DNA from 2 places in the Agromyces hippuratus genome. Region 2 is predicted to be linked to the other one. Evidence: riboswitches for the same ligand, from Rfam matches in the RefSeq annotation. Region 2 holds a riboswitch; the other holds the start of a gene.
What was found. A riboswitch is a leader RNA that binds a small molecule or an ion and turns the genes downstream of it on or off. The one in region 2 is predicted to bind thiamine pyrophosphate.
Positions count from the first base shown of each region.

Region 1: it holds a riboswitch for thiamine pyrophosphate, as region 2 does, so the genes downstream of both, BJY17_RS18440 (ECF transporter S component) here and thiM (hydroxyethylthiazole kinase) in region 2, are expected to answer to the same signal.

Region 1 is NZ_JACCFI010000001.1:1,050,478-1,065,083, reverse strand. It holds gene gatB (Asp-tRNA(Asn)/Glu-tRNA(Gln) amidotransferase subunit GatB) at 1-503, shown strand, start outside; gene BJY17_RS05165 (hypothetical protein) at 612-1,226, shown strand; gene BJY17_RS05160 (DNA polymerase IV) at 1,287-2,552, shown strand; gene BJY17_RS05155 (hypothetical protein) at 2,616-2,948, shown strand; TPP riboswitch at 3,010-3,119, shown strand; gene BJY17_RS18440 (ECF transporter S component) at 3,159-3,794, shown strand; gene BJY17_RS05145 (ABC transporter ATP-binding protein) at 3,796-5,286, shown strand; gene BJY17_RS05140 (energy-coupling factor transporter transmembrane component T family protein) at 5,283-6,056, shown strand; gene BJY17_RS05135 (AAA family ATPase) at 6,053-6,634, shown strand; gene BJY17_RS05130 (hypothetical protein) at 6,715-6,969, shown strand; gene BJY17_RS05125 (D-alanyl-D-alanine carboxypeptidase family protein) at 6,985-8,247, opposite strand; gene BJY17_RS05120 (metallopeptidase family protein) at 8,272-8,619, opposite strand; tRNA gene BJY17_RS05115 (tRNA-His) at 8,695-8,770, opposite strand; gene orn (oligoribonuclease) at 8,815-9,435, opposite strand; tRNA gene BJY17_RS05105 (tRNA-Arg) at 9,536-9,608, opposite strand; gene BJY17_RS05100 (cation:proton antiporter) at 9,639-10,859, opposite strand; gene nadE (ammonia-dependent NAD(+) synthetase) at 10,988-11,809, shown strand; gene BJY17_RS05090 (hypothetical protein) at 11,910-12,563, opposite strand; gene BJY17_RS05085 (hypothetical protein) at 12,638-12,895, opposite strand; gene BJY17_RS05080 (aldo/keto reductase) at 13,039-14,046, opposite strand; gene ssb (single-stranded DNA-binding protein) at 14,249-14,606, shown strand, end outside.
Region 2 is NZ_JACCFI010000001.1:2,102,560-2,117,165, reverse strand. It holds gene BJY17_RS09875 (MFS transporter) at 1-807, opposite strand, end outside; gene BJY17_RS09870 (bifunctional hydroxymethylpyrimidine kinase/phosphomethylpyrimidine kinase) at 804-2,351, opposite strand; gene thiE (thiamine phosphate synthase) at 2,351-3,013, opposite strand; gene thiM (hydroxyethylthiazole kinase) at 3,010-3,894, opposite strand; TPP riboswitch at 3,885-3,997, opposite strand; gene BJY17_RS18940 (fibronectin type III domain-containing protein) at 4,121-6,229, opposite strand; gene BJY17_RS09850 (fibronectin type III domain-containing protein) at 6,265-7,170, opposite strand; gene BJY17_RS09845 (dicarboxylate/amino acid:cation symporter) at 7,198-8,598, opposite strand; gene BJY17_RS09840 (hypothetical protein) at 8,835-9,266, opposite strand; gene BJY17_RS09835 (flavin-containing monooxygenase) at 9,316-10,410, opposite strand; gene BJY17_RS18525 (helix-turn-helix transcriptional regulator) at 10,506-12,119, opposite strand; gene BJY17_RS09825 (RtcB family protein) at 12,538-13,704, shown strand; gene BJY17_RS09820 (dihydrofolate reductase family protein) at 13,829-14,386, shown strand; gene BJY17_RS09815 (DUF4442 domain-containing protein) at 14,537-14,606, opposite strand, start outside.

The DNA of each region.
Region 1 (14,606 bases), 1.1 Mb from region 2:
GCTTCACCGACCTCGAGTTCCAGGATGTCGCGAACTCGGGCCTGCTCATCGAGCTCGAGGCGACCGTGAAGGCCGGCGCGACACCCGCCGCTGCGCGCAAGTGGTGGACCGGTGAGATCGCCCGTCTCGCGAACGCCTCCGACGTCGACGCGTCGGGTCTCGTCTCTCCCGAGCACGTCGCCGAGCTCGCGCAGCTCGTCGATGCCGGCACGCTCACCGACCGTCTGGCCCGCCAGGTGCTCGAGGGCGTCATCGCCGGTGAGGGGTCGCCGCAGCAGGTCGTCGACGCCCGCGGTCTCGCGGTCGTCTCCGATGACGGCGCGTTGATCGCCGCCATCGACGAGGCGCTCGCGTCGCAGCCCGACGTGCTCGCGAAGATCCGTGACGGCAAGGTTCAGGCTGCCGGCGCGGTCATCGGCGCGGTGATGAAGGCGATGCAGGGCAAGGCCGACGCCGCCCGAGTGCGCGAGCTCGTGCTCGAACGCGCCGGGCAGACCGCGTAGCCGGTCGCATGTGCACGAGAGCCGGGCGGAGACTCCCGCCCGGCTCTCAGCATGTTCATTGCTCGTGACCGTACAGTGGTCGTCCCCTGAACGATTGACGAGGACAACATGGGATTCCTTGACCGTCTCTTCGGAGCAGTTCCCGCCGAACCGCCGCGGCAGCAGTCTCAGCCCGCCCGCAGGCTGAGCGACGACGAACTCGCGGTCGAGCGCTACCGCTACCTGCTGCGCACGGCTCCGCCCGAGTCGGTCGAGGCGGTGCACGCCGAGGCGTTCGCGAAGCTCACTCCGCAGCAGCGCCAGGCCGTCTTCGTGTCGCTCAGCGCAGAGGCGCCCGCCGGCGAGCGACTCGTCTCCGACGAGCCGAGCGCACTGGCCAGGGCGGCTACTCGCGCCGAGCTCCGCGCGCCCGGCAGCGTCGAGCGCGCCTTCAACCGAGCGGATGCCGCGGGCGGCCGTCCCCAGCAGGGCGGCCCGTCGTTCGGCGGCATGTTCGCCGGCTCGCTGCTCGGATCCGTCGCGGGTGTCGTCGTCGGTTCGGCGATCGCACAGGCGTTTCTGCCCGATCCTTCGGCATTCGAGGCGGGTGCCGATGGCGGCGAGGCCGGGGCATCCGACGGTGGCGGGGCAGACGCGTCCGGTGGCGACTCGGGCGGCGACTTCGGAGGTTTCGGCGACTTCGGTGGCGGTGACTTCGGAGGCGGCGGCGACTTCGGGTTCTGATCGCACCAGGCGTTGGCAGGCGGCGCCTGCGATGACGGCGGCAGCGGATAGGGTCGCAGCATGAGCAAGCAGGACGGCTCGTCGCGCCAAGTGACCACCGGTCCGGTCGACGACTCGGCGACACCGATCCTGCACGTCGACATGGATGCGTTCTTCGTCTCCGTCGAGCTGTTGAAGCGACCCGATCTGCGCGGCAAGCCCGTGCTGGTCGGCGGCACTGCGGGCCGCGGCGTCGTCTCGGCCGCGAGCTACGAGGCCCGCAGATACGGCGTCAACTCGGCCATGCCCATGTCGCTGGCCCTGCAACGCTGCCCGAACGCGGTCGTGCTGCGTGGTGACTACGCGAGCTACACCCACTACTCGAGCCGCGTCATGCAGATCTTCGAAGAGGTCACGCCGCTCGTCGAGAAGCTCTCGATCGACGAGGCGTTCCTCGACGTCTCCGGCGCCCGGCGCCTCCACGGCAGTCCCGCCGAGATCGCGTGGGGCTTGCGCCGGCGCGTGCGCGACGAGACCGGACTCACCTGCTCGGTGGGCGTCGCCGCGACGAAGTTCGTGGCGAAGGTCGCGTCGAGCCGTGCGAAGCCCGACGGCATGCTCGTCGTGCCGGCCGACCGCGCCCTCGAGTTCCTCCATCCGCTGCCGGTCTCCGCGCTCTGGGGTGTCGGCAAGGTCACCGAGGAGTCGCTCACCCGCATCGGACTCCGCACGGTCGGCGACGTGGCCGCCATGCCCGCCGACGCGCTCGCTCGGGCGCTCGGGCCCGCACTCGCGGCGAAGCTCGGTCACCTGTCGATGGGCGTCGACGCGCGCGACGTCGTCATCGGGCGTGAAGAGAAGAGCATCGGGCACGAGGTCACCTTCGGGTACGACCTCACCGACCTCGACCAGTTGCGGCGCGAGTTGCTGCGACTCTCCGACGATGTGGCAGTGCGGCTCCGTCGTGCCGGGGTGGTGGGGCGCACGGTCGTGCTGAAGCTGCGCTACGGCGACTTCCGCACCGTCACCCGGTCGCGCACCCTGGGGGAGCCGACCGATGTCGCACGACGCATCTACGACGAGGCATCCGCTGCGCTCGGTGAGCTCGCCGGAGACGGGGCTCGCATCCGCCTCATCGGCGTGCGGGCCGAACAGCTCCGGCCCTCGGGCAGCGGGGCGATGCTGTGGGACCCCGACGAGGAGTGGCGCGAAGCCGAGCGCACGATCGACGAGGTGACCGCGCGGTTCGGTCGCGGAGCGGTGCGGCCCGCCTCGCTCGTGAAGCGCGCCGCAGACCGCGTCGAATCGACGCGTCGCACCGAGCCCGGTGCCGACGACGTTCGCTGAACCCGGTGCCGGCGAATCACGCAAGGGGTGGTTCGCGAGCGAGCGCGCGGGTAGCGTTGACTCATGGCTGAACTCGTTCTGGACCTCGCTGAGACCGTCGCCGGCGTCGGCGTGAAGACCTCCTACGGCGACCCCGTCGACATCGACGGCACCACGCTCGTGCCCGTCGCGCTCGGGTACTACGGCTTCGGCGCAGGCAGTGGCTCCGACGGCGCAGGCGACCAGGCGGGCGGTGGCGGCGGTGGCGGGCTCTCCATTCCGCTCGGCGCATACGTCGGCCGCTCGGGTGACGTTCGCTTCGAACCGAACCTCATCGGGCTGCTGTTGGTCGCCACTCCGCTCGTCTGGGTCACCGGCAAGGCGCTCCGAATGGTGATTCGCGCGCTCAAGCGCTGACCGCACGCGCGGTCGCGGCGTCGGCCGCTGCCGTCCCTGCCCGCGCCATCGGCGTATACTCGTGCTCGAACACGGGAGTCCGGTGAGCCGGGCTGAGAGGAAGGTTCTCAACCTTCGACCGTCGAACCTGATCTGGGTCATGCCAGCGCAGGGAGGCCAATCACATCTCAAATTCCCGTGCCTCTTTCCACGAATCGAAAGGGCACGACAGTGCACACTGCAGCATCAGAGACCAGCAGCCCATCCACCCCCCGCAAGCCGCGCGACCTGCGCTGGCGGGTCGTCGACATCGTCGTCGCCAGCGTCATCGGCGTCGCGACCGGGCTGCTCTTCCTCTTCTGGAACAACGTCGGCTACGCGTGGTTCAGCGCGGCCGACGCCCTCACGCCGGGACTCGGCGGCATCGCCGTCGGCATCTGGCTCATCGGCGGCGTGCTCGGCGGGTTGATCATCCGCAAGCCGGGCGCGGCGCTCTTCGTCGAGCTGCTCGCCGCGATCGTCTCGGCGCTCGTCGGCAACCAGTGGGGCATCGAGACGATCTACTCGGGCGTGATGCAGGGACTCGGCGCCGAACTGGTGTTCGCCGTCTTCGCGTACCGCCGATTCGGACTGCTGCCCGCGATGCTCGCGGGTGCTGCTGCCGGCGCCGCGGCGTGGACGCTCGAGCTCTTCACCTCGGGCAACCTCGCGAAGTCGGCCGAGTTCCTCGGGCTCTACTTCACGACCGTCGTCATCTCGGGCGCGGTGCTCGCCGGCCTGCTCGGCTGGCTCATCGTGCGCGGGCTCGCCGCCACGGGCGCGCTCAATCGCTTCGCGGCCGGTCAAGACGTGGCCCAGCGGGTCTGACGTGCAGCGTGAAACCGGTGCCACCCGGCCCGCGCGCGTGGAGGCGCGCGGGTGGGGGTGGCGGCACGCGGGGCGCCGGCGATCGGCGCTCGACGGCATCGACCTCGTCATCTCGCCGGGGGAGCGGGTGCTGCTGCTCGGACCTTCGGGGTCGGGCAAGTCGACCCTCCTGCACGCGCTCGCCGGCGTGCACGGCGGGGCCGAAGAGGGCGAGGAGACCGGCTCGCTGCTCATCGACGGCGAGTGGCCCGGAGCCGTGCGCGGACGGGCGAGTCTCGTGCTGCAGGATCCCGACTCGCAGGTGATCCTTGCACGGGTCGGCGACGACGTGGCCTTCGGCTGCGAGAACCTCGGCGTTCCGCGTGACGAGATCTGGGCGCGCGTGCGCCGTGCCCTCGACGAGGTCGGCCTCGACCTTCCGCTCGACCACCCCACGAGCGCGCTCTCCGGCGGCCAGAAGCAGCGTCTTGCCCTCGCAGGCGCCTTTGCGATGGGGCCCGGCCTGCTGCTGCTCGACGAGCCGACCGCGAATCTCGACCCCGCCGGCGTCGATGAGGTGCGGCAGGCTGTCGCGCGCACGCTCGATCGCACCGGCGCGACGTTCGTCGTCGTCGAGCATCGCGTCGACGTCTGGATCGACCTCGTCACGCGTGTCATCGTGCTCGGTCGCGACGGGCGTCTCATCGCCGACGGCGAGCCGCAGCACGTCATCTCGACGCAGCGCGACGTGTTGCTCGCAGCCGGCGTCTGGGTGCCGGGCGTGCCGCCGGGAGTCTCCGCGGCGCGGCCCGCGCCCGCGGCATCCGTCGTCGATCTCGAGGGCATCGATCTCGCGATCGGCCGCCGCAGCGACGCCGTCGTGCGCAGCGGCCTCTCGCTCGCGCTGCCGCGGGCAGCCTCGACGGTGCTCACCGGGCCCAACGGTGCGGGCAAGTCGACGCTCGCGCTCACCATGGGCGGCCTGCTGCCGCCACTCGGCGGACGGGTTCGCGCATCGGAAGAGCTGGCCGGCGGGCTCAAGCCGGATCCGATCCGGTGGCGGTCGCGTGAGCTGCTCACGCGCATCGGCACCGTGTTCCAGGAGCCGGAGCACCAGTTCGTCGCGTCGACCGTGCAGCGCGAGCTCGAGGTCGCGCCACGTGCGCTCGGCCTCGATGCCCCGACGACTGCACGGCGCACCCACGAGGTGCTCGAGCGGCTCGGACTCGACCGTCTCGCCGAGGCGAACCCCTTCACCCTGTCGGGAGGCGAGCAGCGACGGCTCACTGTGGGGTGCGCGCTCGTCGCGCAGCCCAGGGTGGTGGTCCTCGACGAACCGACGTTCGGCCAGGATCGCCTGACCTGGATCGAACTCGTGACGCTGCTTCGCGCGCTCGTCGACGACGGCACGACACTGCTCTCGGTCAGTCACGACGCCGCGTACCTCGACGCACTCGGCGATCAGCACCTCGACCTCGGCAGCGATGCGCTGCGCATGGAGGCGACGGCATGATCGCGACGCCTCGCCTGCACCTCGTCGACCGCGTGAACCCCGTGAGCCGCCTCGCGGCGGCGATGCTGCTCACGACGCCCCTGCTGCTCACCGTCGACTGGGTGAGCGCCGCCGTCGCCCTCGGCATGCAGCTCGTGCTCTTCGCGATCGCGGGGGTGACGCCGAGGGTGCTCCTCGCGCGAGGATGGCCGATCCTCATCGCCGCGCCCATCGCCGGCCTCAGCATGCTGCTCTACGGCCAGCCGGAGGGCACCGAGTACTGGTCCTTCTGGCTCGCCCGCATCACCGACGGCTCGATCGAGCTCGCCGTCGCCGTCACCGTGCGCGTGCTCGCGATCGGTCTGCCCGCGGTGCTGCTGTTCATGAACGTCGACCCGACCGAGCTGGCCGACGGGCTCGCCCAGGTCGCGAAGCTCCCGAGCAGGTTCGTGCTCGGTGCGCTGGCGGGCGCACGACTCGTCGGCCTCTTCATGGAGGACTGGCGGGCGATGGCACTGTCGCGGCGTGCGCGCGGCATCGGCGATCACGGCGTGATCCGTCGGTTCGCGACCATGGCGTTCGCCCTGCTCGTGCTCGCGATCCGGCGTGGCAGCAAGCTCGCCACGGCGATGGAGGCTCGCGGGTTCGGCTCAGATCACCCGCGCACCTGGGCACGCGAGTCCCGAGTCGGTTGGCCGGATGCCGCGCTGCTCTGCATCGCCGCAGGCATCGCGGTGCTCGCGATCGGCTGCGCCGTCTGGGCGGGCACCTACCACGCGGTGTGGGCGTGAGCGCGGGCGCGTCGGGCGGCGCGGCTGCGACCGCCCCCGCGGCATCCGCAGTGCGCACGGTGCTCGAGCGGTGCCGTGCTGCGGGCGTTCAGGTCGTGGCGATCGACGGGCCGAGCGGCTCGGGCAAGAGCACCCTCGCCGATGCGCTCGTGCGGGCATGGCCGGGTCGCGCGCCCGAGCTCGTACGCCTCGACGACGTCTACCCCGGCTGGACCGGGCTCGAGCGGGTCGGCGCCGAGGTGCTGCGCGAACTCGTCGCTCGCCGCGCCCGCGGCGCGGTCGGCACCTGGCGGACGTGGGATTGGGCGGCCGGTCGCGTCGGTTCGGTCGAGCACAGCAGGCCGGGCCATCCGCTCATCATCGAGGGATGCGGGGCCTTCGCCGCGACGTCGTCGGTCGAGGCCGTCGCGATCTGGGTCGAGGCGTCGCCACCGGTACGCAAGCGCCGAGCACTCGCGCGCGACGCCGGGGCGTTCGACCCGTACTGGGACCTGTGGGAGCGCCAGTGGCGCCGGTACGTCGCGCGCACCGTGCCCGCGCGCCGCGCCGATGTGCGTGTGCGGGTCGCCGGCGCCTGAGTCGCCGCGCTGCGATCCGCCGCCCGAACCGCCGCGGCGCGACCTGCCGTTTCGGGCACGCCGAGGGCTACGGTAGTGGCATGAGCACAGACACCGGAGCACAGTACGTCGCGGAGTTCCTCGACGGCCCGCTCGAGGGGGAGTTCGAGCACCGTATCCTCGTGGGCGGCAAGCCCGAGTCGCGCGTCGGCATGGTCGCCGCCGTCGACGGCCTCGAATCGCTGTTCTGGTACGACGCTGTCGACGAGCGCGAGGTCAACGGCCAGGTACGCGTGCAGTTCCGGTTCGACGCCGACGACTCCGACCCCGTCGAGTCCGACGACGAGAACGACTGAGGGCGTCGCCCGCCGTCAGCTCTGCTGGGCGGCGATGAACGCGCCGATGATGGCGGCGGGATTGGCGAGTCGCCAGATGGGCCCCGGGTCGCGGATCGCGCTGGTCATCTCGAGCGGTGAGGCGACATCGCCGTTGCCCGTCGAGATGCTGATGCGTCCGACCTCGCTCCCGGCGGAGGCGGTCGTGAACGGCTCGACGGTCACGGATGCCCCGGCGACGCTGTTGCCCCACGAAGCATCCGTTCGGCTGACCGAAGCGATGAGATCGGCACGATCGCCCCATGCCGCCTCCACGCTCGCGTAGGGCGTGCCGGCCGTGATGATCTCGACCGGAACCGCCGACTCGGCACTCGAGGCCACGGCCGTGCTCACGGCGGCGTCGAGCGTCTCGTAGTCGGGCATGAGCGTCGTGGCACCCACGAGCCGGTACGGCGTCTCGTCATCGGGTCCGGGCACCGTGGTGGTGTAGACGAAGGTCACGCCAGCCTGGTCGGTGTAGCTGCGCGCGAGCGCCCGTACGCCGGCCTCACCCGAACGTGCGACGTTGTCGGGGATGTTCCGCTCGCCTGCCACCGCCGGCGCGTCGGCGATCCCGTAGACCTCGGCGAGTCGCGGGTCGGCCAGAACAAGGGCGGCGAGGCGGGTGAGCTCCTCGGGAGTGCCGACGTTGTCGCCCGAGAGCCCGGTGGCGTCGGCGACGTGCGTCGCGGTGAAGCCGTTCTCGGCGAGCCAGGTATTGGCGGCTTCGACGTACGGGTCGACGCCGCCGAACGCCCACCGTGCGAGGGTGTCGGCGTGGTTGTTGCTCGAGGCGAGCAGCACCGCCCGCACGACGTCGCGTTCGGTCCACTTCTCGCCGGGCAGCACGGGGAGCGTGCGCGTGTCCTCGGCGACGTAACGGAGGTAGTCGGTGTAGTCGGCCGGCCCGATCGTGATGTCGGGGCCACCGCCCTCGGCCGGCAGCGGAAGCGTGTCGAGGGTGGCCAGCACCGTGACGAGCTTCACGGCGCCGCCGATCGGCACCGGCTCGGTGTCACCGCCCACTCCGAGTGTGGTGGCTGCGCCGTCGTCGGCGAGCACCGCCATCGCGCTCGCGCCGTCTGCGGGGAGGGTGACGGGCGCCGCGCCCTCGCCGGGTGCCGTGTCAGCGCCTTCGGCGACCGTGACGTTCACCGCCGGAAGCGGGCCGAGGAGCATCGCCGGGCCGTAGACCCCGATGCCGAGGATCGCGATCGCGCCGACGGCGATGCCGACGATGCGGCCGGGGGTCATCCTCATTGAATCAGCGTAACCCGCCGCGGATCACGCCCAGCCCAGCTCGTGCAGCCGGTCGTCGTCGATGCCGTAGAAGTGCGCGATCTCGTGCACCAACGTGACGTGGATCTCTTCACGGAGTTCGTCTTCGTCGGCGCAGATCGCGAGGAGCGGCTCGCGGTAGAGGATGATGCGGTCGGGCATCTCGCCGAACCCGTAGCGATCGCGTTCGGTCAGTGCGAAGCCGTCGTAGAGGCCGAGCAGGTCGAGCGAGCCGTCTTCGGGTCGGTCTTCGACGACGAACACGACGTTCTCGAGGCCGTCGACCATGTCGTCGGGCAACTGGTCGAGTTCATCGACGACGATCGTTTCGAACGCCTCGGCATCGAGTTCCACGAGCGGCTCCGATCGAAGTGCGACGGGCGTGAAACGGCTTTCGCCGAGAACAGCGGCTTTCGCCGGGAACAGCATTGGGGTGAGTAACGGGGCTTGAACCCGCGACCTCCTGGACCACAACCAGGCGCTCTACCGACTGAGCTATACCCACCATGTGTCGACCGCTTGACGCGATCTGGCAACTCAAAGAGACTACTACACCTTGGAGGCGAACTCGTTCACCACGGCTGCAGACAGGCTCTGGAGTTCGGCCGTCGAGGGGCCGGGCTCGGCGACGAAGACCGCGCGACGGTAGTAGTGCAGCTCGCGGATCGACTCCTGGATGTCGGCGAGGGCGCGGTGCCCGCCGTTCTTCTGGGGGGAGTTGAAGTAGGCGCGCGGGAACCAGCGCTTCGCGAGTTCTTTGATCGAGGAGACGTCGACGCTGCGGTAATGCAGGTGCGCGTCGAGCCGCGGCATGTACTTCGCGAGGAACGCGCGGTCGGTGCCGATGGAATTGCCGGCGAGCGGAGCCTTCTGCTCGTCGGGGACATGCTGCAGCACGTACTCGAGCACCTGGTACTCGGCGTCGGCGACGCTCACGCCGTTGGGGATCTCTTCGATGAGGCCCGACGTCGTGTGCATCTCGCGAACGAAGTCGCCCATGTTCTCGAGTGCGCTGGCATCGGGCTTGATGACGATGCTGAGACCGGCGTCGACGGGGTTGAGGTCGTAGTCGGTGATGATGACCGCGATCTCGACGAGCTCGTCGACCTCGAGGTCGAGTCCGGTCATCTCGCAGTCGATCCAGACCAGGCGGTCGCTCGAAGAAGGCATGCAGAGAGTCTATCCGGGCGCACCGACGGCGCTGCTCGGGCGGTATCGCAGGATCCACGAGGGCGCTCGGCCCGGGCTTCGAAGGGATCGGCTACAGGAGTGCCCCCGGCAGGAATTGAACCTGCGACCAAGAGATTAGAAGGCTCCTGCTCTATCCGCTGAGCTACGGGGGCGGCGGTGCCAGCATACCGGGGCGAGCCGGGTCAGCCCTCGACGGGGACGAGGGGATCGTCTTCGCTGGTGCGGGTCACGGCATCCGACCGCCCCTTGCGGATGGCGAGGGCGATCAGCGGGAAGAGCAGCACCGAGAGCATGCCAGCACCGACGAGTGCGGCCGCGGTGCCGCTCGGCAGGTCGCCGTTGTCGACGCCGATCGCTGTCACGGCGACGATGATCGGCAGACCCGTGGCGCCGAACAGCGCGGTCGCCACCAGATCTCGCCGACTCGAACCGGCCGGGGCGGCGAGCAGCGAGGGCAGGCCGCGAACGACGAGCAGCAGCACGAGGAACACGGGCAGCAGCACCGTCGTGCGCACGTCGGCGAAGAGCGATTCGAGGTCGAACGCGACTCCGGTGTTGATGAAGAACACGGGAACCAGGAACCCGTAGCCGACCGCTTCGAGCTTCGTCTCGACCACTTCGACGTCGCGTTCCGGGGCACCGGAGATCAGCAGGCGGTACAGCACGCCGGCGGTGAATGCCCCGAGCAGCATGTCGAGATCGAGCACGATGCTGAGCGCCACGAGCGCGAGCAGCACGAAGATGACGAGTCGCACCGCGAACTGTCCGCTCGTGTGCAGCGTCGCCGTGATCACCCGGTGCATGCGCCTGCCCACACCCTTGGCCGCCAACCAGATCGCGATGCCCGCGATCACGGCGAACGAGAGCAGCACGATGGTGGCCAGCAGAGGGCTGCGCCCGCTCAGGAAGATGGAGATCGCGAGCAGCGGCCCGAACTCGCCGACGGCGCCGAGGGCGATCACCGCGATGCCGAACGGGGTGCCGAGGTCGCCCGAATCGCGCAGCACCGGCATGATCGTGCCGAGCGCCGTCGAGGTCAGCGCGATGCCGATGAACGCCGCCGCAGGCAGGTCCGCAGCGAGGAGCGTCGCAATGCCGATGCCCGCCGCGAGTGAGATGATCCATCCGATCGCCGCGCGGCTCAGCGGCCGACCGCGGATGGCTCGGAAGTCGATCTCGTTGCCCGCCAGGAAGAAGAGCATGGCCAGGCCGAAGTCGGCCAGCAGGGTCATGAAGTCGTCGGGAACGATCCATCCGAGCACCGCCGGGCCGAGCAGGAGGCCGAGCACGATCTCGAAGACGACGAGGGGTATGGCCACCCATTTGCCGATCGCGCGCACGAGCAGCGGCGCCGCGACGGCGATCGCCGGCACGAGCACCATGGTTCCGATCGAGATCTCCAAGAGGCACTCCGTTCAGGGCGGCAGGTGATGCCTGTCGAGATGTTAGCGGAGCGCGCGGGCGACGCCGCGGTGGCCCCCGGATGCATCCGGTTCGCCTGCCGGAAACATGACGACGGTATGGTCGTGGCATGCGAGACCTGCAGTCGCGAATCATCGCCGAACTCAACGTCACCCCGGTCATCGACCCCGCCGAGCAGGCGCGTGCCCGCATCGACTTCCTGAAGTCGTACGTGCGCGCGACGGGAGCCAACGGCCTCGTGCTCGGCATCAGCGGCGGCCAGGACTCCACGCTCGCTGGTCGGTTGTGCCGGATCGCGGTCGACGAACTCGACGCCGAGGGGACTCCGTCGCGGTTCGTCGCGGTGCGCCTGCCGTACGGCGTGCAGCGCGATGAAGACGACGCTCAGTTGGCGTTGGACTTCATCCAGCCGCAGGAGACCGTGGTCTTCAACATCAAGGGCGGCGTCGACGGGCTCACCGAGGACTTCGCGGCGGCGACCGAGGTGCCGCTCAGCGACTTCGGCAAGGGCAACGTCAAGGCGCGCATGCGGATGGTGGCGCAGTACGCCCTCGCTGGCGAGGGCGGACTGCTGGTGGTCGGCACCGATCACGCGGCCGAGGCCGTCACGGGCTTCTTCACCAAGTACGGCGACGGGGGAGCCGACGTGCTTCCCCTCACGGGACTCACCAAGCGTCAGGGGCGGGCGCTGCTCGAGCACCTCGGTGCTCCCGAGCGCCTGTACCTCAAGGTGCCGACGGCAGATCTGCTCGACACGAACCCCGGTCAGTCCGACGAGGCGAACCTCGGCCTGAGCTACGCCGATCTCGACGCGTACCTCGAGGGCGAGGAGATCGACGAGTCGATTGCCGAGCGCATCGAAGCGCGCTTCCTGCAGACGTGCCACAAGCGCACTGTTCCGGTGTCGATGTTCGACGATTGGTGGCGCTGAGCGCCCCCGATGCGCGTGTCACGCCTGCAACGCCGCAGTGAGATCGCTCGTGCGGTCGAAGGCGCAGTCGAGAGCTCGGCGTAGCGTTCGCGAGCGCGGTTCAGCGCAGCTGATCGCCCTGCAGTGTGGGAGTCGGTGCGGTGTTCGCGGTCTCGGTGGTGGCGTCGTCGGAGATGGTGACGCTGCCCTGATACCGCTGCTGGTGCTGTTCGGCGACCCACGCGTCCTGCTGGTCGATGGCGGACTGCTCGGGCTCCTGACGCTGCGTGCGCCAGCGGGCGAGATCGTTCAGGAACTGACGGCGCGTGCGCCCGGGGTGGCGCTGCCACTCGAGGAGGCGGTCACGGAACTCCACGACCGCGGGGTCGAGCTGGTATCCGAACGTGGCCGACGCCCGCTTGAGCTCGTGGAGTTGGTGGGCCGCCCAGTTCGCCGCGACATCCGACCCGCGGATCGGCAGCAGTCGCACGATGATGTCGGCCTGGCCCACGGCGCGGTCGGCGAGCACCTGCTCTTGCGGCGTCAGCGAGTTCCACACCGACGCCTCGGTCGCAGCGTCGACGAGTGCGGCGATCGCGGCGGCCTTCGCCTCGCGATCGCGCTGCGCGACGAGGCGCTTGATCGCGAGATTGGCGATCCACACGGCGAGCAGCCCAGCGGCGAGCACCGCGAAGAACAGCACGACGGCGGAGAACACCGTGGGCCGCGAAGCGCTCGTACCGAGCCAGGAGATGAGATCGTTCCACCACTGCATGGCCGCAGATTACCCCCGCTGTGCGGCTCGACGATCGAGCGTCGACGGCGCGCCCGAATACGCGTCGCGCGAGCTCAGCGAAAGACCTCGGCGGCATCGCGCGACGACCAGAACTCGCCGAGTTCGATCGAGCGGATGCCTCCTGCGACGAGTCGCTTCGCCCCGAAGCGCACCTCGTCGCCGAAGCCGCGCTGCTCGATGTGCCCGAGCACCGCGCCCTGCGGGCGGGTGACTCGCCACAGGCCCGGCGCGGCCGGGGAGATCTGCAGGCCGGGCACGACGTCGGGGAACGGCTCTCGCGTGCGCGATGCGTTGATGGCGATGGCGGACATGTCGCTCCTCTCGTGATGCAGCCGGCCCTGCGGTGTGTCACGAGCGTACGGCGGGCCACCGACATCCGATCGGTGTTCGCGAGCCGTCGCCGAGCGGCGGTGCCCGGCCGAGTTCGGCCGGGCACCGCGGAGCCCCGTCGTGCTCAGCCGAGCACGGTGCCGTGCGCGGCGAACGGCTCGATGCGCTCGATCTCGTCGCCGGTGAGCGGTGCCGCGTCGAGCGCGGCGATGTTCTGCTCGAGCTGGGCGACGCTCGAGGCGCCGATCAGCGCGCTCGCGACGAGCGGCTGGCGCAGCACCCAGGTGAGGGCGAGCTGGGCGAGCGTCTGGCCGCGTTCCTTCGCGATCGCATCGAGCGCGCGGGCGCGCTCGAGGTACTCGCCGCTGATCGTGTCGGGAGAGAGGAACCGGCTCGTCGCCGCCCGGGAGTCGGCGGGAACGTCGCCGCCGAGGTACCGATCGGTCAGGAGGCCCTGCGCGAGCGGCGAGAAGACGATGCTCGCGGCGCCGACCTCTTCGAGCGCCGGGAACAGGCCGTCTTCGATGTGACGGTCGAACATCGAATAGCGCGGCTGGTGGATGAGGAGCGGCACGCCCTCGGCTTCGAGCGCTGCCGCGGCGGCGCGGGTCTGGTCGGGGTCGTAGTTCGAGATGCCCACGTAGAGCGCCTTGCCCTGTCGCACCGCCGTCGCGAGCGCACCCATCGTCTCCTCGATCGGCGTCTCGGGGTCGGGGCGGTGCGAGTAGAAGATGTCGACGTAGTCGAGGCCGAGACGCCCGAGGCTCTGGTCGAGCGACGAGAGCACGTACTTGCGCGAACCCCACTCGCCGTACGGGCCGGGCCACATGTCGTAGCCGGCCTTCGACGAGATGATGAGCTCGTCGCGGTACGGCGCGAGATCGTCGGCGAGGATGCGACCGAAGTTCACCTCGGCGCTGCCGGGAGGCGGCCCGTAGTTGTTCGCGAGATCGAAGTGCGTGACACCGAGGTCGAAGGCGCGGCGCACGATCGCGCGCTGGGTGTCGTAGGGGCGTTCGTGGCCGAAGTTGTGCCAGAGGCCGAGCGAGAGTGCCGGGAGCTTCAGGCCGCTGCGGCCCACCCGGTTGTATTGCATGCGGTCGTAGCGTTCGGGGAGGGCGACGTAGCTCATGGAGCAACTCTAGGTCGCCGACTCGTCCTCCACAGTCGCGTGACGGCCGGCTTCCGCACCACTTGCGCACGAGGCATGCGGATGCCTCGGACGGCCCTCGATGCTGAACGGAACGCGGCTCCGGGGTGACGATCCGGCACGAGCGCCTCCCGGAGCCGCGTGCCGTCGACTCGCGACGGCATCCGACCGAGGAGTGCAGCACATGACCGACATCATCACCGTGACGGGAGTCGTGGGAACCGATCCCAAGCACCACGTCACCAGCGGCGGACTCGCCATCACCACGTTCCGGCTCGCCTCGACCAGGCGGGTGTTCGATCGCGCGAAGGCCACTTGGGAAGACGGGGAGACCAACTGGTACACCGTCTCCGCCTTCCGCCAGCTCGCCATGAACGCGAGCCTCTCGATCCGCAAGGGCGAGCGCCTCATCATCCGCGGTCGGCTGCGGCTGCGGGCCTGGGAGACCGGCGAGCGGTCGGGCACGGCCGTCGAGATCGAGGCCGATTCCATCGGGCACGACCTCGCCTGGTGCGTGACCTCCTACGCCAAAGTGCGGTCCA
Region 2 (14,606 bases):
CGAGACGACGTAGAAGGTCGTGTTGACTCCGACGCGCACGAGGAACACGGCGAGGACGCCCCGGGGTCGGCGCAGCACCTCGGCGATGGGCCGACGCGCCTCCCGGCGGGCTTCGAGCATCGCGACGAACTCGGGCGATTCGTCGACCCGGCGGCGCAGCCGCCAGCCGATCACGACGAGCACGAGGCTCGCGATGAACGGCACCCGCCAGCCCCAGTCGTAGAGCGCCTGCTCGTCGAGCACGGCGACGAGCACCACGAACGCGAGGTTGCCGAGGATGAGCCCGACATACACCGCGCTCGAGATGAACGCCCCGCGGAACCCGCGCCGCAGGGGCGACTGCTCGAGGGCGAGCAGCACGGCGCCGCTCCACTCCCCGCCCGTCGCGAGCCCCTGCACGAGCCGCAGCACGACGAGCAGCACGGGCGCGAGCGCCCCGACCTGCGCGTGCGTCGGCAGCAGGCCGATGAGCGCGGTGGCGACGCCCATCGTCAGCAGCGTCGCCACGAGCACGCGCCGCCTGCCGAAGCGGTCGCCGAGGTACCCCGACACGAGGCCGCCGAGCGGGCGCGCGACGAAGCCCGTCGCGAACACGGCGAACGAGAGCAGCAGGCTCGTGAGCGGATCGTCGGCGGGGAAGAACAGCGTCGGGAAGACGAGCGCCGCGGCCGTGCCGTAGAGGAAGAAGTCGTACCACTCGAGCACGGTGCCGAAGGCCGCCGCGGTGACGGCGCGGCGGCTCCGGGCTGCGCCGGAGGGAACGCCTTCAGCGGGCGCGGTCTCGAGTGCCGTCGCCCCGCCGCTCACGCGGTCACCGCCCCGGCCGTCGTCGCTGCCGCTGCCGGCGCCGCGAGCGGCGCCGCGAAGAACGCCAGCTCGTGCCGCGACGAGGCGACGAACGCCCGATGCATCCGCTCGCGATGCTCGGGCGACGCGCCCGCGGCCGCTCGCGTCACGAAGCCGATCGCCTCGCGTGTCGCGACGGCGAACCCGGGGTCGGCGTAGGTCGCGAGCCACGACGCGTACGGGTGCGCCGGATCGAGTGCGGCCTCGCCGAACTCGCCCGCGGCGAGGCGCTCGCCGAGATCGGTGTAGATCCAGAAGCACGGCAGCAGCGCCGCGATGAGCACGGCGTGATCGCCGCGCTGCGCGGTCGCGAGCAGGTGGTCGAGGTACGCGGTCGTCGTCGCATCGGGCGGTGCGGATGCCGCGGTGCCGGCCTCTGGGCCGAGCCAGCCGGTGTGGAGTTCGAGCTCGCCGATGATCGAGCCGTGGGCGGAGTTCGCCCAGAAGGCCTGCCCCGCGGCATCCGGTGCGAGGCGCGAGGCCTCGGCGAGCACCCGTGCGTAGTCGCGCAGGTAGTGGGCGTCCTGCGTGAGGTAGCCGAGGAAGGGCTCGCGTGCGAGGGAACCGTCGGCGAGGCCGCGGATGAACGGCAGCTCGTCGATCTCCCGCCGCACCTGGGCGATGTCGGCCCACCACTCGGCCTCGATCTCGGTCGGCATCGGCGCGGTGCGGATGCCGCCACGCGCCCAGAGACCGGCGAAGTGATTGATGGGGCCGTGTCCGCCGCCGACCCCGAGCGCCTCGCCGTGGCGCAGCGACTCGCGCAACCAGCGTCGAGCCTCGGCGATCGCAGCCGGCCAGTCTCCATGCTCTGCGACGAGGGTCGCGATCGCCGACGAGAGCGAGCAGCCGGTGCCGTGCGTCGCCGTCGTGGCGATGCGTTCGCCGCCGAAGTCGATGATCGTCGCGGTGCCGGCGTCGACCAGGGCATCGGGGGCGAGGTCGCCGGCGAGGTGGCCGCCCTTCGCGAGGACCCGCACCCCGTACCGCGCCGAGACGGTCTCGGCCTGCGCGATCGCCTCGGCCCACGTCGCCGCCACGACTGGAGGCGCCTCGCCGGAGTCCGCGGATGCCGCGAGCACCGCGAGTTCGCTCAGGTTCGGGGTGACGAGGTCGGCGAGCGGCAGCAGCTCGCGCATCGCCGATTCGGCGTCGGCGTCGAGCAGGCGGTCGCCGCTCGTGGCGACCATGACCGGGTCGAGCACGACGACCGGAGGGCGGGTGCGTGCGAGCCAGCCGGCGACCGTGCGGATGACCTCGGCGTTCGCGAGCATGCCGAGCTTCACGGCATCGACCGTGATGTCGTCGGAGATCGCCTCGAGCTGCGCCGCGAGGAAGCTCGCCGGCGGCACGTGCACGTCGCGCACCCCGCGCGTGTTCTGCGCGGTGAGGGCGGTGATCACGGCCATGCCGTAGCCGCCGACCGCCGAGATCGACTTCAGGTCGGCCTGGATGCCGGCGCCCCCCGAGGGGTCGCTGCCGGCGATGCTCAGCACTCGTGCCATCATCGCGCCGCCTCCCATCGGTTCGCGAGATCACGTGCGGCTGCCCGCGGGTCGTCGGCCGCGCAGATCGCCGAGACGAGTGCGACACCTGCGGCGCCCGCCTCGCGGAGCGGCGCGATGTCGTGCCGTGTGATGCCGCCGATCGCGACGCACGGCAGCTCCGCCTCCGCGGCGAAGCGGGCGAAGCCGTCGACGCCGATGGCCGGCGGATGGTCGGGCTTCGTCGACGTCGGCCGGATCACGCCGACGCCGAGGTAGTCGACCGTGCCACGCGGCATCCGGCGCACAGCCTCGAGGTGGGCGGGCGCGTTCGCGGTGAGGCCGACCACGGCGTCGGCGCCGAGCCGGTCGCGGGCGATGGCCGCGGCGGCGTCGCCCTGGCCGAGGTGCACGCCGTCGACGGGCAGGCCGCTCGCCCGTGCCGCGATCGCGAGGTCGAGCCGGTCGTTCACGAGCAGCATCGCCCTCCCGTCGATAACCTCCGCGAGCGCCTCGAGCTGGGCGAGCAGAGCGGATGCCTCGGCGCCCTTGTCGCGCACCTGCACCACGCGCACGCCGCCCGCGACGGCCTCGGCCACGACGGAGACGACACCGCGCGCGCCGCAGAGCGCGGCATCGGTGACGAGGTAGGTCGAGAGGTCGAGGGTGGTGCGGGCGCTCACGCGTCGGCTCCTGCGGCGACGGCGAATGCCGCGGTGGCGGACGACGCCCCTGCAACGTCGCCGAGCGCGCCCGAGACATGTGCGCGCTCCTGCACGTCTGCCGGACCGACCGCCGCCAGCGCATCGAGGAACCTCGGCGCGAACGTGCCGGGACCCTCGGCGCCGGCCGCGGCGAGCTCCGCGGCCACCGTGTAGACGAGCGTGGCGGCGACCGCGCCGGCGAAGGCGTCGTCGGCGATCGCGACGAACGCGGCCGTCACCGCCCCGAGGGCGCACCCGCCGCCCGTGACACGAGTGAGCAGGGCGTCGCCGTTCGAGATGCGCACCGTGCTGCGCCCGTCGGTGATGAGGTCGACCGGGCCCGACACGGCGACGACCGAGCCGAACCGGGCGGCGAGCAGCCCTGCGGCTTCGACGGCGGCCTCGGTCGAGTCGGCGGCATCGACGCCGCGGCCGCCCGCCCCGACGCCGGCGAGGGCGAGGATCTCGCTCGCATTGCCGCGGATGACGGCCGGCCGCAGCGCGACGAGTTCATGCGCGAGCGCCGTGCGGATGGGCAGGGAGCCGATGGCGACCGGGTCGAGCACCCATGGCGTGCCCGCTTCATGGGCGGCGCCGACGGCCTCGCGGGCGGCAGCGCGCTGCTCGGGCGACGGCGTGCCGAGGTTCACGAGGAGGCCGCTCGCGATTCGCGCGAAGGCGGCCGACTCGCCGACGATGTCGACCATGGCAGGGGCGGCGCCGATCGCGAGCAGCGCGTTCGCGGTGAAGCCCGAGACCACGGTGTTCGTGATGCACTGCACGAGTGGCGCGCGGTCGCGGAGTCGGTCGAGCAGTTGTGCGCTCGAGTGGGCAGGGTCGATGGACAGACGATCGCTCAACGCGACATCCCTTCGCTAGTTCGAACTAGATCAGGTTCGACGGGTGTGTTCTCAGCCATGCCCGCTTCGGGTGAAGCGGCGCACGGCACCCCGTGTCACTGCGGTCGAGCCTAGTGGGTCGCTCCGGAGCGGTTCGGTCGCGCTGCCTCGGTGCGACTCGGGCCGTTTCGCAACGAGAACGGGGGCGGATGCCGCGTGGCACCGCCCCCGTTCCGTTCGGGTCGATCTAGCCGATGGTGTGCCGCGAACGCACCCGCACGACGGCGTACACGGCCCCGCCGACTGCGATCAGCGCGAGCGCGAGCCATCCGAGCACGTCGACGAATGCCGTACCGGTCGAAGCGAGGCCGGCGCTTTCGACGCTCGCCTCATCCGCGCCGGAGCCGGCCGCGGCGACCGTGATCGACGCGGTCGCGACCTCGACGCCGTCGATCGTGACGACGATCGAGTGCGCACCCGCGGTCGTCGAGGCAGGGATGGTTCCCGTGAAGGTGAACCCGCCGTCGGCGTTCGTCGTGGCCGAGCCGAGCGTCTGCGGTGTGGAGTGGAGCTCGACCGCGAAGCCGTCGACTCCGGGAGCGAGATCGCTGCCGACGACCGTGATGCGGCCGCCGGGCACGAGGTCGCCCGTCACCGCGACCGAGCCCTGCACGGTCGTCGGGTCGACGGCGGGCGCCGCCACCACGGTCACGGCGGCCGAGGCGGAGGATGCCGCGGACGTGCCGACCGTGTTCTTCGCGGCGACGGTCGCCGTGTACTCGCCGGCAGCGAGCCCGGTGAAGGTGCGCGTCGTCGTGCCGGCGGGCACCGAGACCGGGGCTCCGCCGTTCAGCGCGACGAGGTACTCCGTGATGGGCGAGCCGCCGTCGGCGGGTGCCGCCCACGAGACGGTCACGTCGGCACCGGCGACCGTTGCGGCGGGCGCCTCGGGGGTCGCCGGTGCGGTGGCGACGACCTCGGGATCGTACGGCAGGGCGTCGAAGAAGGTGCCGAGCGCGGCGATCGCCTCATCGGCGAACGCGAGCTGCGTGGCGAGCGCGGTCGGGTTGGGGTTGGCGGCGTACTGGCCCGGCAGGTCATTCACGAACCACCACTCGGTCATGTACTCCTTGTACGTGCCGTCGGCGTTGGAGTGGATCCACTGCTGGGCGATCGGCGCGGCCTTGCCGCCGACGGTGCGCGAACGGTCGTACTCGAGCAGGTACGGCACCTGCAGCTTCTTCGCCGTGGCGAGTGCATGGGACGTGTCGCCGCCGGGGTAGTAGTCCACGCGCTGACCCGCGCTCGCCGTCGGCACGTACTGCGTCACGAGGTTCGGCAGGTACTTCGCGACGAGGTCGCCGTAGAAGTCCGCGAACTCCGAACCGCTGTCGCGGATGTGCAGGTCGTTGCCCGAGCTGCCGTCGAGGCGCAGGTCGAAGAAGTAGACCTTGGCGACGTCGTTCGCCACGGCCTGCCGGTTGACCTCCTTGAGCACGGCGCGGGTGTTGTGGCACCACGTGCCGCCGAAGAGCAGCACGTAGTCGCCGTCGCTCTCGAGCAGGTTCACGAGCTCGGGGTAGGTGACCGTCTGCACGCGCCAGTCGGCGTCGCCGTCGTCGAGCACCGTCGCGCCGCCGTAGACGTCGCGGCCGCCGTAGGCCGAGGCGTGCTTGGCGTTCACGACCTGTTCGGTGAAGGTGAACTGGTCGCTCGTGTCGAGGTCGGCTGCCGTGCCGAGCACGGCGGCGACCTGCGCCTTGTAGGCGGTGAGCGCGGCCGGTTCGGCGAGTTGCCCGGCGGTCACCGGGGTGGTGATCGCCGAGACGATGCGGTCTTCCGCCCCGCCCGCGAGGTGCGCCGAGTCGTAGACGAAGAGCGTCGGGTCGTCGGTGCCGTCGAAGGGCGTCTGCGTGTCCTTGCCGAGGGCGTTGCCCACGAGCCGCGCCCAGAGCGGCGCGACGTCGGCGTTCGTCGTCGTGCGGATGTCGAGGCGGTCGCCATCGAGGCGCGGGTCGAAGTTGTAGATGCGCTCGACGCCGGCCGCCTTCGCGACGTCGTTGATCGCGCCGACGGTCGCCGCCGTCTGCGCGTCTTCGGGGCCGCCGATGAGGAACGCGAACCGGCCCTCCTGGCCGAGCAGGTACTCGAACCGTTCGAACGTGACGGTCTCGAAGACGCTGTCGGGGCCGAGGCCTTCGTAGGCGTCGTCGAACCAGTCGACGGTGTCGGTCGGACTCGCGGGGGCTGCGGTGGCCGGGGCCGCCGCGACACCGCCGAGCACGACGGTGCCGGCGATGGCGAGTGCGGTCAGCATCGCCGCCCGCCTCGGGGTGGGGCGCTGGTGGTCGGGCACGGTGCTTCCTTTCTCTGGGGGGTGGGCCGGGCCGGTCATTCGGGCACGGATGTCTCGTCGGGCTCCTCGCCGCGGGTCGCCGCGGTTGCGCGGCGGCGGGCGATCAGCCGCTGGCCGAGCAGCGCGAGTGCGCCGACGGCCACGAGGGCGACGAGGATGCCGGCGCCGGCGAGCCACTCGGGTGCTCCGGCGTTCGCAGCGGCGCTGGTCTCGACGGCCTGCGCGGTGGGCTTCGCGGTCGACGCGGTGATGGTCACCGACTTCGACACGCCCGACACGGGGGACTCGCCGACCGCGTTCACGGCGACCAGGGTCGCCGTGTAGGTGCCCGCGCCGAGCACGTCGAACGTGTGCGACGTCGCGGTCGCCGCGAGCGGGATCGCGGTGCCCGTGTTGAGCGAGAGCCTGTAGCCGGTCACCGGGGACCCGCCGTCGGTCGGCGCCGCCCAGGTCACGGTGAGGGAGCTGCCCTTGACGGTCAGGCGCGGCGCGGTCGGGGCGAGCGGTGCGGTCGCGGCGACGGCTTTGGGCGCTGCCGCGCCGGCAGCGGACTGCGACGCATCCGTGCTGTCACCGGAGTCGTCGGAGGAGCTGTCGCCGGAGGATCCAGTGGTGCCGCCGGACGTGCCCGTGGTGGTGCCGGTCTTCGGTGCCGGGGCGGGAGCCGGTGCCGGCGCGGGCGCCGGCGCAGGGGCAGGGGCGGGAGCGCTGCCGCCGCCGATCGCGGGCGGCGGGTCCTCCTGCGTGCTGTCGTACGGGTACCCGCCGGCGTCCTCGCAGGCGCCGAGGTCGAAGTTGATCGAGCAGAGGTCGCAGACGTCGCCTGCGGCCGACGCCGAGCTGCTGCTGATGAGCACGAGCGTGGGCACGGTGATCGCGAGCACGAGGGTCGCCGCGAAGCCGCGGAGGCCGCGAGCGCGGTGGGTGGTGCGAGAGGGCATGGCGTTTCTTCCTTCGGGGTCGGCCGGTCAGCGGCGGGCGGCGAGTTCGGTCGGTTCGGCGTCGGGCGCGTCGGCGACGCGGTCGTCGTCGAGATCGTCGTGGTGCACGGCCCGGCCGGCGAAGATCTCGTCGTCGAGCGCGCCGGCACGGCGGGCGACGATCGCGGCGCTCGTGGCGGCGGCAGTGACGTTGGCCATGGTGCTCGCGGTGCCGGCGATCGCGCTGATCGGAATGAGCAGCACGAGCACCTCGACGGGCAGGCCCACGGCGGTGAGCACTGCCGTCGCCGTCACGATCGCCGTTCCGGGCACTCCGGCGGTACCGAGCGAGACGAGGAGGCCGAGCACCACGAGCACGACGTAGTCGAGCGGCGTGTACTCGATGCCGAGGGCGTTCACCGTGAAGACGGCGACGAGCGTGGGCCAGATGCCGGCGCATCCGGGCATGCCGATCGTCGTGCCGATCGGTGCGGTGAAGCCGGCCACCTCGTCGGAGACGCCGATCTTGCGGGTGAGCGTCGAGATCGTGAGCGGCAGGGTGCCGATGCTCGACTGCGTCGTGAACGCCGTGTACTGCGCCGGCGTCAGCTGGCGGAAGAACCGCAGCGGGTTCAGGTCGGCGAAGACCCGCAGCAGCACGCCGTTGACGAAGTACGCATCCACGAAGCAGGCGACCAGCGCGATGACGAGCACGCCGACGAGTGCGAGCGCGGTCTCGATGCGCGCCACGGCTGTCGAGGTCGTGACCGCGACGAGGGCGAGCACCGCATACGGGGTCAGGGCGATGATGAACCCGACGGCCTTGAAGAGCACCCGCCGCGTGGCATCCACGAACTCCTTGAACGGCCGCACCTTCTCGGCGTTCTTGTCGGCCACGATCAGGTACGAGACGGCGATCAGCAGCGTGAAGAGGATGATCGCGATGATGTTGTTCGACGAGATGTCGCCGACGACGTTGTGCGGGAAGAGTCCGACGATGACCTCGTCGAGCGGGGCGAGCAGGCCGGTCAGGGCCGACCCGTCGACACCGGCGAGTTCGAGGTTCGCTCCCTTGCCGATGCCCGTCGCGAGCGCCAGCCCGAGGGTCAGCAGGATCGCGATGAGGTTCGTGAGGAGCAGCCAGAAGACCGAGCTCAGGCCGATCGTGCGCAGCTTCGCGAGGCTGCCGAGCGAGGTGACGCTCGAGAGCACCGAGACGATGATGAGCGGTGCCACGACCGCGGTGATGACGTTCACGTAGATCGTGCCGATGACGTCGACGTAGTCGAGGTGCCCCTGGAACAGGAGGCCGACGCCGATGCCGACGACGAGGGCGATGACCGTGAGCAGGGTGAACTTCGCGCCCGCGCGGCGGAGCAGGAAGAGGCCGACGAAGAGCACGGCGATGAGGGCGAGGGCGGCGATCGAGAGCCAGTCGAGGTCAGCCACGGCGGGCTCCGAGCGACGCGGACGAGGTGCGGATTCGGTGCATGGGCACGACCGTATTGATCGCCGGATGCCTCGGTACGACCCGTGTCGCACTGTGAATGCCTATGACGGCATACGTCGCTGGAGGTGCCGTTTCGGCGTCGTTCGATGTCGTTCGGTGGCGCCTGGCGACGTCAGATGACGAGCGCCCACGGCGCCCGTATGACGCTCCGCGTCATCGTCGGCCGGACGAGGGATCAGACGTTCACGCCGCTCGGCCCGGTCGGCTCGCCGAACCAGTGCGCCGGAGCGGGAAGCTCGACACCGGCCGACGCGAGTGCGATCGCGGCGAAGGCGTAGACCATGATCGCGATCGTCAGCACACCGAGCGCCATCGTGATCGGTACCGCGGGGGAGACCCGCATGCCCTCGCGGCGATAGCGCGGCGCCGCCATGAACGCGATCCACATCGAGGTCGCGGCGAAGCCCGTGATCCAGACCGTTCGGAGTGCGTCGCCCTCGAGCGGCGCCACGAGTGCGATCACGAGCGAGGCGATCGACATGAGCAGCCCCGTGTACGCGAAGAACCGTGCGAACCCGATGCCGCCGACCTCGTCCTCGCCCGTCCACCATGGTCCGTCGGGCCGGTCCGATTCCTCGGATCCATCCGGCTCGCGCGCATCGCTCATGCTGCGATCGTAGAGCGGATGCCGCGGCATCCGCCTGAGGGCGCCTCCGTCAGGCGTTCGCGACGGCGGCGCGCGGCGCGCGGCTGAGCGCATCGACGACGTACTCGGCGTCGCGATCCATGCCCATCAGGGTCTCGGAGGCCACGGAGTACTGGAACGGCATGCCGACGAACGCGAGGCCGGGGCATCCGCTCGCCAGGCCGCGCTCTTCGACGGGGCGGCCGTCGGGGCCGACGACGCCGTCGATGTCGATCCAGCCGAGGTCGGGGCGCGAGCCCGTGCACCAGACGACGGTCGTCGCCTCGACGACGCGGCCGTCGGCGGTGACCGGGCGGCCGGCCTCGACGCGCGCGATGCGGCCGAGCTGCACGACGCCTGCCCGGTCGAGGGCTGCCGGCTTGTTGCGCACGAGCATCACCCCGTGGGTCAGCACCGCCTTCCGCATCGCACGCCCCTTCGGGCTGTCGATGGTCATCCGGCGCAGGCGGGAGATGAAGACACCGGCCAGGAGGTTGCCGATCGGGGTGTCGATGTCGACCGGCACATGCCCCGGATGCCGGCCGGCGAGCGTGACACCGTGGCTGCTGCGAGCGGCCTCGAGTGCGATGTCGGTGCCCGAGTTGGCCGCGCCGACGACGAGCACGGGGCCGGCGGCGAACTGCTCGGGCCCGCGGTAGTCGAGCGAGTGGAGCTGACGGATCGATGGATCGAGCTCGCTCGCGAACGGCGGCACGACGGCGATGCGGTGCGCGCCGGTCGTGACGACGACTCGTTCGGCGGTCACCACGTCGCCGTTCTCGAGTTCGAGGCGGAAGCGGCTGTCGCGAGGTCGGGTCAGCGACACGATCCTCGTCGAGCTGCGCACGGGGAGTGCGAAGTGCCGCGCGTATCGCTCGAGGTAGTCGCCCATCTGCACGCCGGTGGGGTAAGCGAAGCGGCCCTCATCGATGCACAGGCCGGGCAGGCTCAGGAACGGACGAGGGGTGAACAGGCGCAGTGAACGGTAGCGCTCGCGCCAGGAGTCGCCGACGCGCGCGTGCTCGTCGAACAGTTCGAAGCGCTCGCCGTGCTGTGCGAGGCGCATGCCGACGATCAGACCTGCGGCGCCTGCGCCGATCACGGCGGTCTCGGTGATGGTGGACATGAGGTCTCCTTTGCACGCGACGCTACGGATGCCGCAGGGCGGCCGCGTCGGCAGAAATGACCAATTGCCGGGGCGTACCCGACACGGACGGACGCTCAGCGCGGCGTGTTCAACCCGTGCTCGAATGCGAACGCCGTGGCGGCGGACCGGCTGCCGAGCCCGAGCTTGCCGAGGATGTTGCTGACGTGTCGGGCCACGGTGCGTTCGCTGAGGAACAGCTCGGCCGCGATCTGCCGGTTCGAGCGGCCGCTCGCGACGAGGCGCAGCACTTCGAGCTCGCGCTTGGTCAGGCCCGCGGATGCCGCGGCACCCCCGCTCTCGGCGGCGAGACGTTCGAGCCGGTCGAGGTCGGCGACGGCGCCGAGGCCGGAGAGCACCGTGCGTGCGGCGTCGAACTCGAGCTGCGCCGCCTCCTCGTCGCCGAAGGCGCGGTTCGCGCGGGCCATGAGCACTCGGGTGACGGCGGCCTCATAGGGGGCTTCGAGTCGGCGCCAGACCGCCCACGACCGGCGCAGCAGTGGCAGCGCCTGCTGAGGGGCATCCGTGCCGATCAGGAGTCGGGCTTCGGCACGGTCGGCCTGCGCCTCGAGGAAGACGGTGCCGAGCTGGTCGGCCATGGCACGGAGCGCGGTCGCGGCCCGCACGGCGACGTTCCGGTCGCCGTGCTCGACTTCGAGCTCGACCTGCGCGGCGAGCAGTTCGGCGCGGGCTCCCGGAGCCGGGTTCGTCTCGAGCGCGCGGGCGACACCGCTGCGGGCCGCGGCGAATCGTCGGGAGTCGCGTGCGAGCAGCGCGAACCCGGGCTGCACCTCTCGCCCGAGCTCGGCGGCATGCCGGTACGCGGCCTCGGCGTCGCGTCGGCGGCCGACGAGCCGGCAGAGCTCGCCGAGCCCGTAGTAGGCGTCTTCGAGCGTTTCGACACGGCGTTCGCGATCGCAGACGGCTTCGAGGGTGAGCACCGCCTCCGGCCATTCGCCGAGCAGGCGCTGCACGCCCGCGCGGTGCACGGAGCACTCGCCGCGGAACGGCTCGAGCCCGCGCTGCGCGTCGCACCAGTCGCTGAGATCGCGGGTCCACACGCGAGCGCGATCGACGTCCCACCGATCGAGACAGCTCGCGATGACGGCGCAGTAGGCGGGGCCCGCGACCCGGTCGCTCACCCGACCGGAAGAGATCGCGAGCATGACGCGGTCCATGCACGCGAAGCCCTCGCCGATGCGGCCGGCGTACACGAGCGCGCGCCCGAGGCCCATGGTCGCCAGCACCTCGGTATCGACGTCTCGGGCGAGTCGGGCGAGGTCGACCGCGCGCTCGCCGAGGTCGACGGATGCCTCGACCTGGCCGTTCGCGAATGCCCCGACCGCCCGGCAGAGCGCCGCCGTCGCGGCGGTGCCCGGCGTCGGGTCCACCGTGTCGGTCAGCTCGAACAGCCGGGACATCCACGCGCCCGCCCGTACGGCCTCGCCATGGTCGGCCAGGGTGAAGCCGAGCCAGAACACACAGCGGATCGCGGCATCCGTGTCGCCGGCGTCGAGGTAGGCGAGGTGCGCGTCATCCCACGCTCGCTCGCATTCGGCCTCACGGCCGAGGAACCACGCTGCGAGGCCCATGGCGTCGAGCTCACCGGCGGTGAGCGCGTCGCGCCGGGCCGCGAGCTCGTCGTAGCGCACGACCCAGTCGATGACCTGCATCGCGTCGGCCGGAGCCATGGCGTCAGTATGTGCCCGCCGGGGTGGGGCTCACAAGGTGCCGGTCGTCGGCGGGTGGTGCGAGCACCGTACAGGCCGGTATCGCGCGCCGAGGCATTGACCTCGCGGCATCCGCGCCACTAGTGTTCGAAAGCTGCGCACTCGGCGCAGCATCCCCGGAACCTGGAAGGAAGGTCATGAACGTGTCTCTGCAGCGCACGAGCAAGCCCTCCCTCATCGAGATCGCCGATGAGCGCTACCTGCTCAATCGCGAACTCGACCAGGTTCTCGACCCGGCACTCTGACGCCGACGCGGCATCCGCCCGCGATTCTCGTCACCCCGTGCCGATCGAGGCCCGGGGTGTTTCTCTGTCTGCGCGCGACGGGGAGCCTCGGGCCCCCGGATCAACGCAACGCACACGCAAGACAGGAAAGGAACATGGAGACCATCACGAAGCGGCTCGTCTCGTGGGCGAGCCTGATCGACGAGAAGACCGTCGACCAGGCCCGCACCTCGTCGACGATGCCGTTCATCTACCCGCACCTCGCGCTCATGCCCGATGCGCACCTCGGGCTCGGCGCCACGGTCGGCTCGGTCATCCCGACGCTCGGGGCGATCATCCCGGCGGCCGTCGGCGTCGACATCGGCTGCGGCATGATCGCGGTCAAGACGCAGTTCACCGGGGCGGAGCTGCCGGCCGACCGGCGGCCGGTACGCGAGCAGATCGAGCGCGCCATCCCGCTCTCGGCCGGCAAGCACAACCGTAAGGTCGTCGCCACGGCGGCCCCGCGCATCGCCGAGCTCGAGGCGCTCGCCGAGGCGAAGGGCTTCGACCCGGCGTCCTACGCGGGCAACTGGCGCGAGCAGCTCGGTTCGCTCGGCAGCGGCAACCACTTCATCGAGGTATCGGTCGACGAGACCGACCAGGTGTGGTTGTTCCTGCACTCGGGCAGCCGGGGTGTGGGCAACAAGATCGCGCAGCACCACATCAAGGTCGCTCAGCGGCTCGCGAAACAGTGGTGGATCGACCTGCCCGACCCCGACCTCGCCTACCTCGTCGAGGGCACGCCCGAGTTCACGAAGTACATCCGCGAGCTCCGGTGGGCGCAGCACTTCGCGCTCCTCAACCGCGAGGAGATGATGGACCGCGTCATCCGGCAGGTGAGCGAGTGGGTCGGTACGCCGGTGCGGGAGCTCGAGCGCATCAACTGCCACCACAACTTCACCGAGAGCGAGGAGCACTTCGGCAAGCGGGTCTGGGTGTCCCGCAAGGGCGCCATCCAGGCGGACGCCGGTCGGCCCGGGCTCATCCCCGGCTCGATGGGCACCGCGTCCTACGTCGTGGAGGGCCTCGGTGACCCGATGTCGCTGAACTCCTCGCCGCATGGCGCAGGGCGCACGTTCTCGCGCACGAAGGCGCGGCAGACCTTCACGCACGAGCAGCTGCGTGAGGCGATGACGGGCATCGAGTTCCGTGACACCGACGCGTTCCTCGATGAGATCCCGCAGGCGTACAAGCCGATCGACCAGGTGATGGCGGATGCCGCGTCGCTCGTGACCGTGCGGCATACGCTGCGGCAGCTCGTCAACGTGAAGGGCGACTGAACCGACGGATGTCCCGGCTCGCACCAGAGCCGGGACATCCGTTTCGCGGCCCGATGTCGATCTCGCACGTTCTCGTTCGACGCCAGAATGAGAGCGGAGATACCGACTCGGAAGGAATCACACAATGCGCACCCTCATCGTCACCGAGTTCATCAGCCTCGACGGCGTCATCGACTCGCCCGGCGGCGGCTCGCACCCGCGGGCCGGCTGGACCTTCACGGACATCCCCTTCGTCGAGGAGGCCTACGCGCTGAAGGGCAGCGAGCAACTCGAGGCGGGCGCGATGCTCATCGGCCGCGTCAGCTACGACGAGTTCTCGCCCGTCTGGCCCACGATGGTCGACGACTTCGCCGAGTACAACGCGATGCCGAAGTACGTCGTCTCGAGCACCCTCACCGATCCCGAGTGGAACAACACGCACGTGCTGCGCTCGCTCGACGAGGTCGCCAAGCTCAAGGAGGGCGACGGTGCCCCCATCATCGTGCACGGCAGCGCCACCCTTGCGAAGGGCCTCGCCGCGGCCGGACTCGTCGACCGCTACCACCTGCTCGTCTTCCCGGTGCTGCTCGGTGACGGCAAGCGTCTCTTCGGGGATGGCGACCCGTACACGCACCTCGACCTGGTCGAGTGCGAGGCCTACTCCAACGGCATCGTCAAGCAGGTCTACGACGTCAAGCGCTGAGCGCTCGCGATCAGCGGATGGCGCGGCATCCGTCATCTCCTTCCGAAACGGTCATGTGAGTTCCGCCTCATGTGAGGCGGAACTCACATGACCCCGGCCGGAGCTCCGGTGCGCTCGCGGGCTTCGGTACGAGTGCGGGCTTCGGCGCGTTCACGGGGTCGGACCGGGCGCGGTCACGCGCTTCTTCTCACGCACGTAGACCTCGCGGCGCACCCGCGCG